Robiginitalea biformata HTCC2501: one gene and its partner. The protein of the gene in region 1 binds, or shares a complex with, the protein of each later gene. Links are inferred from orthologs where the notes say so. Each region holds a gene or a part of one and is shown on either strand. Other genes may lie near its edges. The genes, in order: scpA and meaB.

Region 1 (6,363 bases):
CAAAAACCCTGGTTCCGGTTGGCCGGCAATATCTATGTGCTCGTGCTGACCGTCTTTGTAATCTGGATGGTGTTTTTTGACCAGAATTCCCTGTTGATCCACCTGGAACTCCGACGGGAAATCCGCAAACTGGAAAAACAGCAGGAGTTCCTTAAGGAACAGATTGCCAGCGACCGGGAAATCATCGAAAAACTCTCGGACCCGAAGGAACTGGAAAAATTTGCCCGGGAACAGTACCTGCTCAAAAAGAAAAACGAGGAAATCTTCCTCATCGAATTCGACAGCCTCAACGAAAAGAACGATGACCACTAACGACCTCTTCCGGGATTTTGCACCCGTATCTGCCGCCGAGTGGAAACTCCGGATTCAGGCAGACCTGAAGGGCGCGGATTACAACGAGAAAATGACTTCCGACACCCCGGAAGGCATCCGGATCAAGCCGTTTTACACGGCGGAGGACGTACCGGATACAGGTGTCCCTGCCCCCGCCCTGCCGGGTGGTTGGGAACCGGGTATGTACCTGGATGCGGCCGAGGGCGGCGAACCCGCCACACGCGGTCGGAAAGCCCTGGGGGGAGGCGTCACGCGCCTGGTCGCCCCCATCCGGGAGGCCTCCGGCTGGCTGGAAGCTACCGGGGCGGAGCCGGGATCCGTTTGGCTGGAATGGCCGGATGTCCGCCTGGAACCCGGGGAAGTCCTGCCGGGAGACTTCGCCTCGGCATCGCCGATCCTTCCAGACCCCATCGGGAACCTGGCGGCTACCGGGAACTGGGCAGCGGGCCGGGCCGAAGATATGAAACGCCTGGAGGCCCTGTGCCGCACGTTTCCTGAGCGCGTTTCCCTAACTGTGCGCGCCGACCTGTACCAACAGGCCGGCGCGCATGCCGTACAGCAACTGGCCTATGCCGTATGCCACATGCAGGAATATTTACTGGCCACTGACCAGCACCCGGGCCTGCTACCCGCCCTGGAGCGACCCGTGTTCCGCATTGCCGTCGGCAGCGATTACTTTATGGAAATTGCCAAGATCCGGGCCCTGAGGCGTCTCTGGCACCTGGTTGCCAACGCTTACGGACAGTCCGGAGAATGCCGTGTGCTGGCCATGCCCGGGCTGCGGAATAAAACACTCTACGATTACAATACGAACCTGCTGCGCAGCAGCCTGGAGTGCATGGCTGCGGCCGTTGGCGGGGCCGACCTGATCTGCAACCAGCCCTACGACGGACTCTACCACAAACCAAACGATTTTGCCGACCGGATTGGGCGAAACCAATTGCTCGTATTGCGGGACGAAGCCCACATGGCACGGGTGGCCAACCCGGCCGACGGGGCTTATTACCTGGAAAGCCTTACCGATCAGCTCGGGCGCAAAGCCCTGGCATTACTCAAATCCCTGGAAAAAGGGGGCGGCCTGCTGGCCCAGCTGAAATCGCACAAGATCCAGACGAAAATCCGGGAGGCAGACCGGCGGGAACAGGCTGCATTTGACTCCGGGGAGCTCCAGCTGGTGGGCAGCAATGTGTTCCCGAACCCGGACGACCGGATGGCCGGGGAAATCCAGAAGGAATTACAACCCGGGCGGCCGGTGAAGACGCTCATTGAGCCGCTGCCCCTGCGAAGGCTGTCGGCCCGTCAGGAACTCAAAAGACTCAGGGATGAAGCGAAATAAGGTTCAGGAACTGGAATGGCCGGGCAAACCATCGACTTCAACCGGGCAGAAACCGGGGGCGGGCCACCCGGCGACTCCGACCAGCCGGGAAACGGGGGCAGACCCGGAACGCGAAACCGGGAACGACCGGCAGGCAGGGTACCGCACCGTGGAAGGCATCCGCCTGAAACCCCGGTACAGCCGGGAAGATTCCGGTGACCTCAGGCACCCGGGCTTCGGGGCCGGCGTCCCCCCCTACCTGCGGGGTCCCTACAGCAGCATGTACGTGCAACGGCCCTGGACCATCCGGCAGTATGCCGGTTTTTCCACGGCCGAAGAGAGCAACGCATTCTACAAGCGAAACCTGGAAGCCGGGCAAAAAGGGCTTTCTGTAGCTTTTGACCTCCCCACGCACCGCGGTTACGACAGCGACCACGAGCGGGTGCCCGGGGATGTGGGCAAAGCAGGCGTCGCTATCGACACCGTTGAGGATATGAAACGGCTCTTCGACGGCATCCCCCTGGACCGCATGTCGGTTTCCATGACAATGAACGGGGCCGTTATCCCGGTAATGGCATTCTATATCGTCGCTGCCGAGGAACAGGGCGTCTCCCCCGCCGCCCTTTCCGGGACCATCCAGAACGATATCCTCAAGGAATTCATGGTCCGGAACACCTATATCTATCCCCCGGCACCTTCCATGCAGCTGGTGGCGGATATTTTCGAGTATACGAGCCGGGAGATGCCCAAATTCAACAGCATCAGTATTTCGGGCTACCACATGCACGAGGCCGGCGCCCCGGCACATATGGAGCTGGCCTACACGCTGGCCGACGGGTTGGAATACATCCGCACCGGCCTCGAGGCCGGTTTGGGGGTAGACGAATTTGCCCCCCGCCTGTCCTTCTTCTGGGGGATCGGGATGAACCATTTTATGGAAATTGCCAAAATGCGGGCCGGCCGCATGCTCTGGGCGCGGCTCGTCCAGCCTTTCGGCCCGGAAAACCCCAAGTCGATGGCCTTGCGGACGCACTGCCAGACAAGCGGTTGGAGCCTGACCGAACAGGACCCGTTCAACAACGTGGCCCGGACCATGGTAGAGGCCGCCGCCGCGGTATTCGGGGGAACCCAGAGCCTCCATACCAATGCCCTGGATGAGGCCATTGCACTGCCCACGGACTTTTCGGCCCGGATCGCCCGGAACACCCAACTGGTCCTGCAACGGGAAGCCGGCGTAACCCGGACGGTAGACCCCTGGGGGGGCAGCCACTATGTGGAACGCCTGACCGCGGAACTGGTCGGGAAGGCCTGGGAGCTCATTCAGGAAGTGGAGGAGCACGGGGGCATGACGGGTGCCATCGAAGCGGGTATCCCCAAGATGCGCATCGAGGAGGCAGCAGCCAGAAAACAGGCGCGGATCGATTCGGGGCGGGATATCATTGTCGGGCTCAACCGGTATCCGAGCCCGGAAGACGACATGCTTCAGATCCTCGAAGTAGACAATACCCGGGTACGCCGGCAACAGATTGAGCGGCTGGAGGCAGTACGTGCAGGGCGTGACGGGGCGGCCGCAGAACGGGCGCTGCAGGAACTCACCGCCGCCGCCCGCAGGAAACAGGCCGGGGAATCCCGGGGAGCAGCCGATAATTTATTAGCTTTAGCCGTCTCGGCAGCCCGCGCGCGGGCCAGCCTGGGAGAAATCAGCAAGGCGCTGGAGGAAGCTTATGGCCGCCATCGCGCCAGCGTTCAATCCATATCCGGGGTGTATTCAGAAGAAATCCAGCAGGACCCGGCCTTTGAAAAGGCGCGGAAGATGACCGATGCGTTCGCCGCCAGCGAAGGTCGCAGGCCGCGCATTATGATTGCAAAAATGGGCCAGGACGGCCACGACCGCGGGGCCCGAATCGTTGCGACAGCCTACGCGGATATTGGGTTCGACGTGGACATCGGCCCGCTGTTCCAGACCCCGGAGGAGGCCGCCAGGCAGGCCGTGGAAAACGATGTACACATCCTGGGGGTATCCTCCCTGGCCGCCGGGCATAAGACCCTCGTGCCGGCAGTCATCAAGGCCCTGGCTGAAATGGGCCGGGAAGACATCCTGGTGATTGTCGGAGGCGTCATCCCCAAACAGGATTACGAATTCCTTAAACAGGCCGGGGCAGCAGGGATTTACGGCCCCGGTACCCGTGTGAGCGAAGCGGCGATAGAAATTCTCGGATTGCTGAACAGGGGGGAATAGGACCCCGGCGGCAGGACCTGCCGGGTGGTTCCCGACCAACTGCACCTCCGCAATGCCCCGGTAACCGGAAAGTTATCCACGCCATGTTAACAATTTCCGTTTTCCCGGTACCCAAATAATCGTATTTTTAACCCCTAACTCAAGTTGCAGATGGGCAAGACTATTGCTATAGCGAATCAGAAGGGCGGCGTCGGAAAAACGACCACTACGGTAAACCTGGCCGCCGCGTTGGGCGTGCTGGAAAAGAAGGTGTTGCTCATCGATGCGGATCCACAGGCAAATGCCACCTCGGGCCTCGGCATCGACGCGGACAACATTTCCCTGGGGAGTTACCAGTTACTGGAGCACACCCGGGCCGCCTCGGAGTGCATCATCCCGACGAATTCCCCGAACGTCGACCTGATACCCGCACATATCGACCTGGTCGCCATCGAGATAGAGCTCGTAGACCAGGACCGCCGGGAGTCCATGCTGAAGGTCGCGCTGGAAGAGGTACGTCACCAGTACGATTACGTGCTGATCGATTGCGCACCGTCCCTGGGGCTGCTGACCCTGAATGCCCTCACAGCTGCCGACTCGGTGATCATCCCGATCCAGTGCGAATACTTTGCGCTCGAAGGCCTCGGCAAGCTCCTCAATACGATTAAGAGCGTCCAGCGCATCCACAACCCGGACCTGGACATCGAAGGCATGCTGCTCACCATGTACGACGCCCGCCTCCGCCTGTCGAACCAGGTGGTGGAAGAGGTCAAAAAACACTTTGGCGACATGGTCTTCGACACGATCATCCAGCGGAATGTCCGCCTGGGCGAGGCGCCGAGTTACGGGGAGAGCATCATCAAATACGACGCGAGCAGCAAAGGGGCTGCCAACTACCTGAATATGGCCCACGAATTGCTGCAGAAAAACAGGCAAACCGTCTAATGGCAAAAGCGACCAAAAAACAGGCACTCGGCCGCGGCCTTTCCGCCCTGCTGAAAGATCCGGAAAACGACATCCAGTCGGTATCGGACAAGCACGCCGACAAGGTGGTGGGCAGCATCGTGGAACTCGACATCCGCAGTATCGAGGTGAACCCTTTCCAACCCCGTTCCAATTTCAACGACGAGGCCCTGGACGAGCTGGCCTCTTCCATTAAGGAACTCGGGGTTATACAGCCCATCACGGTGCGCAAGCTCGGGTTCGACAAATACCAACTCGTTTCCGGGGAGCGGCGCTACCGGGCCTCCCAACGTATCGGGCTGGAGAGTATCCCAGCCTATATCCGCATCGCCAACGACCAGGAAACCCTGGAAATGGCGCTGGTGGAGAACATCCAGCGACAAGACCTGGACCCGGTGGAAATTGCACTTTCCTACCAACGGCTGATCGACGAGATCGGGCTCACCCAGGAAAAACTCAGCGACCGGGTGGGGAAAAAGCGCAGTACGGTAACCAATTACCTGCGTCTGCTGAAACTCGACCCCATCGTCCAGACCGGGATGCGGGACGGGTTTATCAGCATGGGGCACGGCCGCTGCCTGGTAAATGTGGACGACCGGGGGGAACAACTTCGCATCTACGAAAAAATCCTGGCAGACAACCTTTCCGTCCGGCAGACGGAAGCGCTGGTGCGCTCCCTGGGCAACAAGCCGGCATCCAAAACGGCCGCAAGGAAAGAATTGCCCGAATTTGCATCCGACGGTTTGTCCGTCCTGAAATCCTACCTGGATGCCCCGGTAAGCGTACAGGCCTCCGGGAAAGGCAAGGGCAAAATCACCATCCCCTTCCACAGCAAAGAAGAATTCAGAAGGCTGAAAAAACGCATTACCGGTGACTAGAAACCTCCTGATCGGCCTGCTCCTGGCCTGGGGGTCCTTTGGCGCCAGCGCCCAGGAAACGGATTCCACAGCCCTGCAGGCCTCTCCTGAGGCACAACGGGCCAACGATTCGCTGCAGCGGCAGGATGAACAAGCCGTACAGCGCCAGATGGCCGAAGGCGGTGTGCGCTTCGAGCAGGTGGAAAAGCGGGAAATCAACCCGCTGGCCCCCTCCAAGGCCGCATTTTATTCGGCCGTACTCCCCGGGTTGGGCCAGATCTACAACCGCAGGTACTGGAAAGCCCCCATCGTCTGGGCGGCCATCGGGACGGGTACCTACGTCTACATCTATAACGACGATCTCTACGACCGTTTCCGGACCGCTTTCAAGCGGCGCCTGGCCGGCTTTACGGACGATGAATTTTACGACCTCAACCCAAACGACGACATCACCCCTGCAACCCCGGACCTGTCCGACGAGGCCCTGCAGGACGCCCAGGAACGCTATCAGCGAGACCGGGACCTGGCCCTGCTGATCACCATCGGACTGTACGCGCTGAACATCATCGACGCCAACGTGGATGCCCACCTGAAGCAATACAATGTGGACGAAGACCTCAGCATGGAAGTACAGCCCTACCTGGAAAACAACCCCATCGACGGCAGCCCGCATTACG
Region 2 (6,285 bases), 1.4 Mb from region 1 along the record:
ACGCCGGTTTCCTGAAATGAAAGTAGATGCCCGTGAGGGACACCAGGGCCGTAATGATAAAAAACTCCATGCTCAGCCCGATGGCCGTGGCTTCATCCAGTCCAAACCAGGCCGCCCCGTAATAGAAAAGCAATTCCCGGCTGCCGATGCCCCCAATGGTGATGGGGAGGACGGCCGCGATACTGCTCAGCAAAAAGAGGAGGAGGTAGGCGGGGGTGCCCGCGTCCACCTGCAGGGCTTGCAACAGGAGGTAGGCGGTTACCAGTTGGGCGGCCTGAACCACCGCCGAATAGGAAAGTGCATGCCAGAAAACGGGTTGCGCATACGGGAAAAGGCGGCCGTGCAACCACCAGTACAGGGCCAAGCTGGCAATCAGGCCCAGGCCGAGCCAGACGGCATAGGGCTCCAGCCATTCGGGGGCCAGCCAGAGCAGCAGCACGCCGCTGTAAAACACCAGCAGGTAGAGGCCGCTGAGGCGGTCGAGCAGCAAGACCCCCGCCACCCGGCGTACCCGGGTGCCAAATTCCCGGTGCAGGATATATCCCTTGTAGGCATCCCCCCCGATCCCCCCGGGCAGGAAGAGGTTGTAGAACATCCCGAGCAGGTAGAGCTGTCCATTGGCCTTTTCCGTCAGCGGTATCCCGATTTCCCGGAAATACCGGTTTAGCCTGAAGGCGGCAACCAATTTGGAAATGCAGAAAAACAACAGGGCGAGTGCCAGGTATCCCAATTGGCTGGAACGCACCGTATCCCAGACGTCCCGGAAGGGGATCCGCCGGAAGACGAAATAGAGCAGGAGCGCACTGAAAACGAGTTTCAGCAGTGCAATGCCCTTTTTACGCAGGTTCCCCACCGATCAATACATTTTTGATGCGATACGGCCTTTTGCTTTGGGATTCGTAGTAGGTCCGGATCAGCAATTCCATGACGATGCCGATTGTGAAGAGTTGGATACCCCCGAGGATAAACATCATGCCGAAGATCAGGAGCGGTCGCGTCCCGATATCCTGGCCAAAGCCAAACTTCACCACGAGCAAATACACGTTGATCGCCAGGCCGAGCAGGATGAGCAGGACCCCGAAAATCCCAAACAGGTGGATGGGGCGCTGGAAGTACTTCCGGATAAACAACAGCAGCATCATGTCCGCGATGACTTTGAAGACCCGTTCCAGGCCGTATTTGGATACCCCCGCATGGCGGGCGTGGTGGCGTACGGGTACCTGCTTGATCTGGGCGCCCTCCAGGAAGGCCAGCAAGGTGATAAACCGGTGCATTTCTCCGTAGAGGTTCAGGTCCTTGGCGATGGTCCGGGTGAATACTTTCAGGGCGCACCCGTTGTCCTTGATGTCGAGCTTCGTAACCCGGCGCACCAGGAAATTGGCAATTTTGGAGGGGATTTTCTTGATCAGCGAGTCCTGGCGCTTCTGACGGATGCCTGTGACCACGTCGTATTCTCCGCTCAGGGCAAAGGGCAGCATCAGCGGGATATCGGCCGGGTCGTTCTGCAGGTCGCCGTCCATGGTAATGATGTATTCCCCCTGGGCGTAGTCGAGCCCTGCAGCCAGGGCGAGGCTTTGCCCGTAGTTCTTTTTCAGGCAGACCAGGTGTACTTTCGGGTCGGCCATCCGGCGTACCGCCTGCCGGGTACCGTCTGTCGAGAAATCATCCACATACACAATCTGGTAGTTGTACCCTTCCAGGCTGGTGTGGATTTTTTCGGTGAGCAGGCGGACATTTTCTTCCTCGTTGTAGAGCGGAACGACGATCGAAAGGAGCGATTGGGTCAGGACCTCCATGGAACAGGCGTTGGATTCGGGTTCAAATGTACACCTTTTTTCGGCTTCAGCGTTTGGGGCCGAACTGGTCCAGCAGCTGCTGTGCGGCGCGGAATGGGCTGGTCCTGCGGGCCACAACCTGTTGTTCCAGCTCATCGTAAGCGGGGCCTACCCCCGGGATTTCATAGAAGCCCGACAGGAGTTGCTCGGATACCGCCTGCCGGAACCACGCGGTGTACTGCTGTTCCCGTTTCTTCTGAAAGGCCCCGGTTTTTCTGCCCTTTTCCCGGAATTTGTCTATCAGGTCCCAAATAGCTTCAATCCCGGTGTGCTCCGTCGAGGAACAGAGCAGGACTTCGGGCCGCCAGCCGTCTGGCTTGGGTGGGTAGAGGTGCAGGGCCTGTTCAAATGTGGATCGCGCACGGCGCGCAGCCTCCCGGTTGGCCCCGTCCGCCTTGTTGATCACGATCGCATCGGCCATTTCCACGATCCCCCTTTTGATCCCCTGCAGTTCGTCCCCGGCCCCGGCGATTTTCAGGAGCAGGAAAAAATCCACCATTCCGTGAACGGCGGTTTCGCTTTGGCCCACCCCCACGGTTTCAATCAGTATGACCTCATAGCCGGCCGCTTCGCAGAGACTGATGGTTTCCCGCGTTTTGCGGGTTACGCCCCCGAGGGAGGTGCCGGCAGGCGACGGGCGGATAAAAGCGCGTTCGTCCCGGCTGAGGGTGTTCATCCGGGTTTTGTCTCCCAGGATACTGCCCTTGCTCAGGCTGCTGGTGGGGTCTACTGCCAGGACGGCCACCTTCAGGCCCCTGCCGGTGAGATAGCCCCCCAGGCTTTCGATAAACGTGCTCTTTCCGGCACCGGGCACGCCCGTTACCCCGATGCGAATGCTGTTGCCTGAGAAGGGCAGGCAGCTTTCTACGAGTTCGCTGGCTGCTTCCCGGTCGTCGGGCAGGGTACTTTCCACCAGGGTGATGCCCCGCGCCAGGGCGGTCCGGTCCGAGGTGCGAATCCCCTCCAGGAGGTCTTTCGGTCCGGGTTTCGGGCGGGAAGATCGACCGCGGGCGGATTCCGTCCGGGCCGAATCCGGCCGTCCCCGTTTGTCGCCGTCTGGTTTCTGGGTAGGCGCCACGCAGGTCAGGGGTTTACTTTCACGAGTACTTCGGTCTGGTCCCACGCAAGGCGCATGAATACGTCCTGGCTGATTACGTCGAACTCAATGGTAAAATCCTCTACGGGTGACGGGAGTCCCAGGGCGGGCACCGCTACCTGAACCACATCGTGTTCCGGGTCCCGGGTGGTTTTGTCGCCCCCGCTCAGCAGGGTTACCCCCCAATCGGGCACCTCTTCGTTCAGGATGATGGTCCAGGCTTCCCGTCCCGGGATCGTCCAGAGCGAGTAGGTTCCTGCCGGCAGCGGCTTGCCACCTACATAGATGTCTCCGCTGGTGGTAAACGTGGTGGGTTCGTTGGCCCCGGTGCGCCAGACCTCGTCGTAGGGAACGAGTTCCCCGAAGATGGTCCGGCCCTTCTTGGAAGGACTGGAATAATTGACTTCCAGGGTTATGCCGGCCGCCTCGTATTGGGCCGTCCGTTCCGGGCTGTGTTTTTTTGTCTGCTCCCGCAGGTAGGGCATGCCCAAAAAATAAAACAGGAGCAGCAGGGCGCCGAAGACGATAACGATCCATTTGAAAATTTTCATCAGGTCTGGTTTTAAGTTGCCTAAATGTAGTAAATCACGGGCAACCCCGCGGGGTTGCCCGGGGATAATTCCCCCCGGCTATGAGCGGATGCAATTGGGAGCTGCCCACAGGTCAATAGCCCGAAACGGGTCAGAAATTCTCAAAGGAAAAAAGGGTTTCATTCCTGTATACCTGTCCAGGATGCAATTCGCAACCCGGGAAATCGCTGAAGTTCGGGGCATCCGGATACCCCTGGGTCTCAAAGCAAATACCCGCGAAATGGGGTGGGGTGTAAACCACCAGGGCCGGTTGGTTGGTGCTGACCTCCATCCGAATCCCGGATTCCCGGGAATACAGGACTGCGGCAGGCCCGTCCGGATCCAGTACATAGGGCGTGTCGAGCCGTATCTCGCCGATTTCCCGCTCCTGAATGAAGTCGTAGAGGCTGCCGGCAACTTCCAGGATGCGCCCTGTGGGCAACAGGCGCTCATCGGTTTCCAGGCGCTTGCCGGACCCGAGGCGCAGCCGGTAGTGGTCGATGGAATCAGAGTCATCCAGCTTAAAATACGAATGGTTCGTCAGGTTGACCACCGTGGGCCGGTCCGTTTCGGCCTCGTGCCTTACCATGAGGGTTTTCCCGGTGAGCCGGTAAATCAACCGGGTTCGCAATTCGCCCGGAAATCCCTCTTCGCCGTGCGGGCTGGTATATGCCAGTTGTACTTCCGCCGTGTCCCCGTCGCCCGAATGGGATTCGATGGTCCAGTACCGCTTGCCGAATCCGCGTTCTCCCCCGTGGAGGGTGATGCCGTCCCGGTGGGGGATCGGGTGGTATTCGTTTCCGATTCGCAGCCGGCCGCCGGAGATCCGCCCGGCAAAACGCCCCACGCAGGCCCCGAGGAAGGCGGGGTCATCCAGGTAGTCTTCCGGGGCGTCCCTGCCCACCACTACATCGGTGAATCGGCCCCGGGCATCCCGGAATTGCAGGCGTTGGATGATGGCCCCGTAATTCAAAACCCCGAGGCACAGGTGGTCGTTTTTTACAGTAACTTGTTCCAACGCAAATGCTAAAATTTCATTAAAAGTACACTTTTTTGAAACGCTGCACGGAAGCCCTCGTCCTTTAGATAGCAACCTAAAACAATCGAAACTGGAAACGCCGACCTTATTGGCAAACGACCTGATCGAACAGTGCCGGAATCGCGACCGCAGGGCGCAAATGGCCCTCTACCGGAAATATGCCCAGGGCATGTTCTGCGTGGCTATGCGGTTTGTCAAGAATGAGGCCGATGCCGAGGACCTGACCCAGGAAGCCTTTATCAAGGCCTTCCGTAAAATTGACCAGTACAAAGGGGAGGTGACCTTCGGTGCCTGGTTGAAACGGATTGTCGTAAACCGCTGTATCGATTTCCTCAAAGCCCGCCGGCAGCATTTTGTGGAACTGGAGGAAAACAGGTTGCAGGTAACCGAGGCGGAAAACTGGGAGGTGGAATCCGCCCTGGGGGTAGACGATGTAAAAGCTGCTATAGAAGAATTACCCGAGAATTACCGGTATGTCGTACAGCTCTACCTGGTGGAGGGATACGACCACTCGGAAATCTCGGAAATCCTGCAACTGCGGGAGAACACCTGCAGGACCCGCCTGATGCGGGGGAAGGGGTACCTCAGGGAACTATTAAAAGGTAAAAGACATGTCGCAGAATCTTAAGAAACTATTCGAGAATGAACGCAGGCGGGAATACCGGATGCCAGCAGGCCACGAATCCCGGTTTCAGCAGCGCCTGGAGGAGGCCTTCCCGGAGAAGCGCGGGAACCGCTTTTTCTGGATAGGTATGGCTGCCTCGGTGGCGGCCTTGCTCGGGGTTGCGTTCTGGCTCTTCCGGCAGGAGCCCGACTTGCCGGCCCAGGGGGAGCCTGTAGTGCAGCAGGACAGTACAGAGACCACCAGCGGCTTTTCCCTGGGGGATCTTTCCCCGGATTTGCGCAAGGTGGAGCAGTACTATACAGCCAGTATCCATATGGAGCTGGCGAACCTGGATATCTCGGATGAGAACAAGGCCGTGGCGGACGATTATATGAAGCGACTGCGGGAACTGGATACCGAATACCAAAACCTGGTGGTGGAGTTGAATGAAATCGGACCTAATGAAGAGACCATCTCCGCCATGATCAGGAATTTCCAGTTGCGGTTGCAGTTGTTGACCAGGTTAAAAGAGAAGTTGAACGAATTAAAACAATCAAAGAATGAATCAGTCAGTAGCAACAGCGTCTAAAACGCTGATCCTTGCCCTCCTGTTGGGGTGGCAGGCCGGGTACGCCCAAAAGTCTAAAACGTACAAGGAGTCTTTCAGTGTGGAACCGGATGTGGAAGTGGCCCTCAATACAAGCCATGCGGACATCGAATTCGAGACCTGGAACCGGAATGAAGTGTCCGTGGAAGCTGTGATCACCCTGGAAGGCGCCACCGAGGAAGAAGCTGCCGCCTATTTTGAAAACGGCGGGGTAGAAATTTTGGGCAACAGCTCCCGGGTTGAGGTGAGTACCCGCGCAGGGAATAATTGGTCCTTTCGATTTAACGGGGATTTCAACATGGGAGACATGGATTTCGTCATGCCGGAGATCCCGGATATCGAGCCGATCCTCGCGGACATCCAGATCCCGGATATCGGACCCGTCCTGGAGGGAATGGAGTTGCCGCCCATGCCGCCCATCCCTTTCCAGAGTTTCGACTACGAGGCTTTTGAGAAAGAAGGTGAGGCGTATATGAAGCGTTGGAAAAAGGAATTCGACAAGAAATTCGACAAGGAATACCAGCAGCGACTGGAG

The links.
Region 2: the proteins of scpA (region 1) and meaB are in contact, whole or in part, in a crystal structure (PDB 8DPB), measured with the Methylorubrum extorquens proteins. The link is inferred for Robiginitalea biformata HTCC2501 from one-to-one orthologs. Residues at the interface, in SOR27001.1 of Methylorubrum extorquens: Glu577, Glu578, Asn579, Asp580, Gly581, Arg582, Arg583, Arg585, His596, Ala604, Ser605, Ala608, Asp609, Gly611, Phe612, Asp613, Val614, Asp615, Ile616, Gly617, Pro618, Leu619, Glu625, Arg628, Gln629, Val631, Glu632, Asn633, Asp634, Glu661; in SOR26638.1 of Methylorubrum extorquens: Arg20, Ala21, Ala24, Arg25, Thr28, Ser32, Arg33, Arg34, His37, Thr98, Gly99, Gly100, Ser101, Ile102, Leu103, Lys106, Thr107, Ala110, Ala113, Ile114, Asp115, Arg116, Ala118, Phe119, Ile120, Arg121, Pro122, Pro124.

What each region holds. Positions count from the first base shown.
Region 1 is NC_013222.1:3,160,817-3,167,179, forward strand. Bases 1,256-4,271 are described here. They hold scpA (methylmalonyl-CoA mutase), read left to right. Parts: upstream 1,256-1,655; coding sequence 1,656-3,887; downstream 3,888-4,271. Other genes in these bases: RB2501_RS14010 (methylmalonyl-CoA mutase family protein), read left to right, coding at 1,256-1,669; RB2501_RS14020 (ParA family protein), read left to right, coding at 4,038-4,271. In the rest of the region: RB2501_RS14005 (FtsB family cell division protein), read left to right, coding at 1-312; more of RB2501_RS14010, read left to right, coding at 302-1,255; more of RB2501_RS14020, read left to right, coding at 4,272-4,811; RB2501_RS14025 (ParB/RepB/Spo0J family partition protein), read left to right, coding at 4,811-5,707; RB2501_RS14030 (DUF5683 domain-containing protein), read left to right, coding at 5,700-6,363. UniProt on the Escherichia coli protein: Catalyzes the interconversion of succinyl-CoA and methylmalonyl-CoA. Could be part of a pathway that converts succinate to propionate.
Region 2 is NC_013222.1:1,805,842-1,812,126, forward strand. What follows is about bases 879-3,816. They hold meaB (methylmalonyl Co-A mutase-associated GTPase MeaB), read right to left. Parts: upstream 2,914-3,816; coding sequence 1,843-2,913; downstream 879-1,842. Other genes in these bases: RB2501_RS08065 (glycosyltransferase family 2 protein), read right to left, coding at 879-1,796; RB2501_RS08075 (DUF2911 domain-containing protein), read right to left, coding at 2,919-3,482; RB2501_RS08080 (aldose epimerase family protein), read right to left, coding at 3,613-3,816. Outside these bases: RB2501_RS08060 (lysylphosphatidylglycerol synthase transmembrane domain-containing protein), read right to left, coding at 1-853; more of RB2501_RS08065, read right to left, coding at 837-878; more of RB2501_RS08080, read right to left, coding at 3,817-4,518; RB2501_RS08085 (RNA polymerase sigma factor), read left to right, coding at 4,628-5,167; RB2501_RS08090 (hypothetical protein), read left to right, coding at 5,151-5,732; RB2501_RS08095 (DUF4097 family beta strand repeat-containing protein), read left to right, coding at 5,704-6,285. UniProt on the Escherichia coli protein: Binds and hydrolyzes GTP. Likely functions as a G-protein chaperone that assists AdoCbl cofactor delivery to the methylmalonyl-CoA mutase (MCM) ScpA and reactivation of the enzyme during catalysis.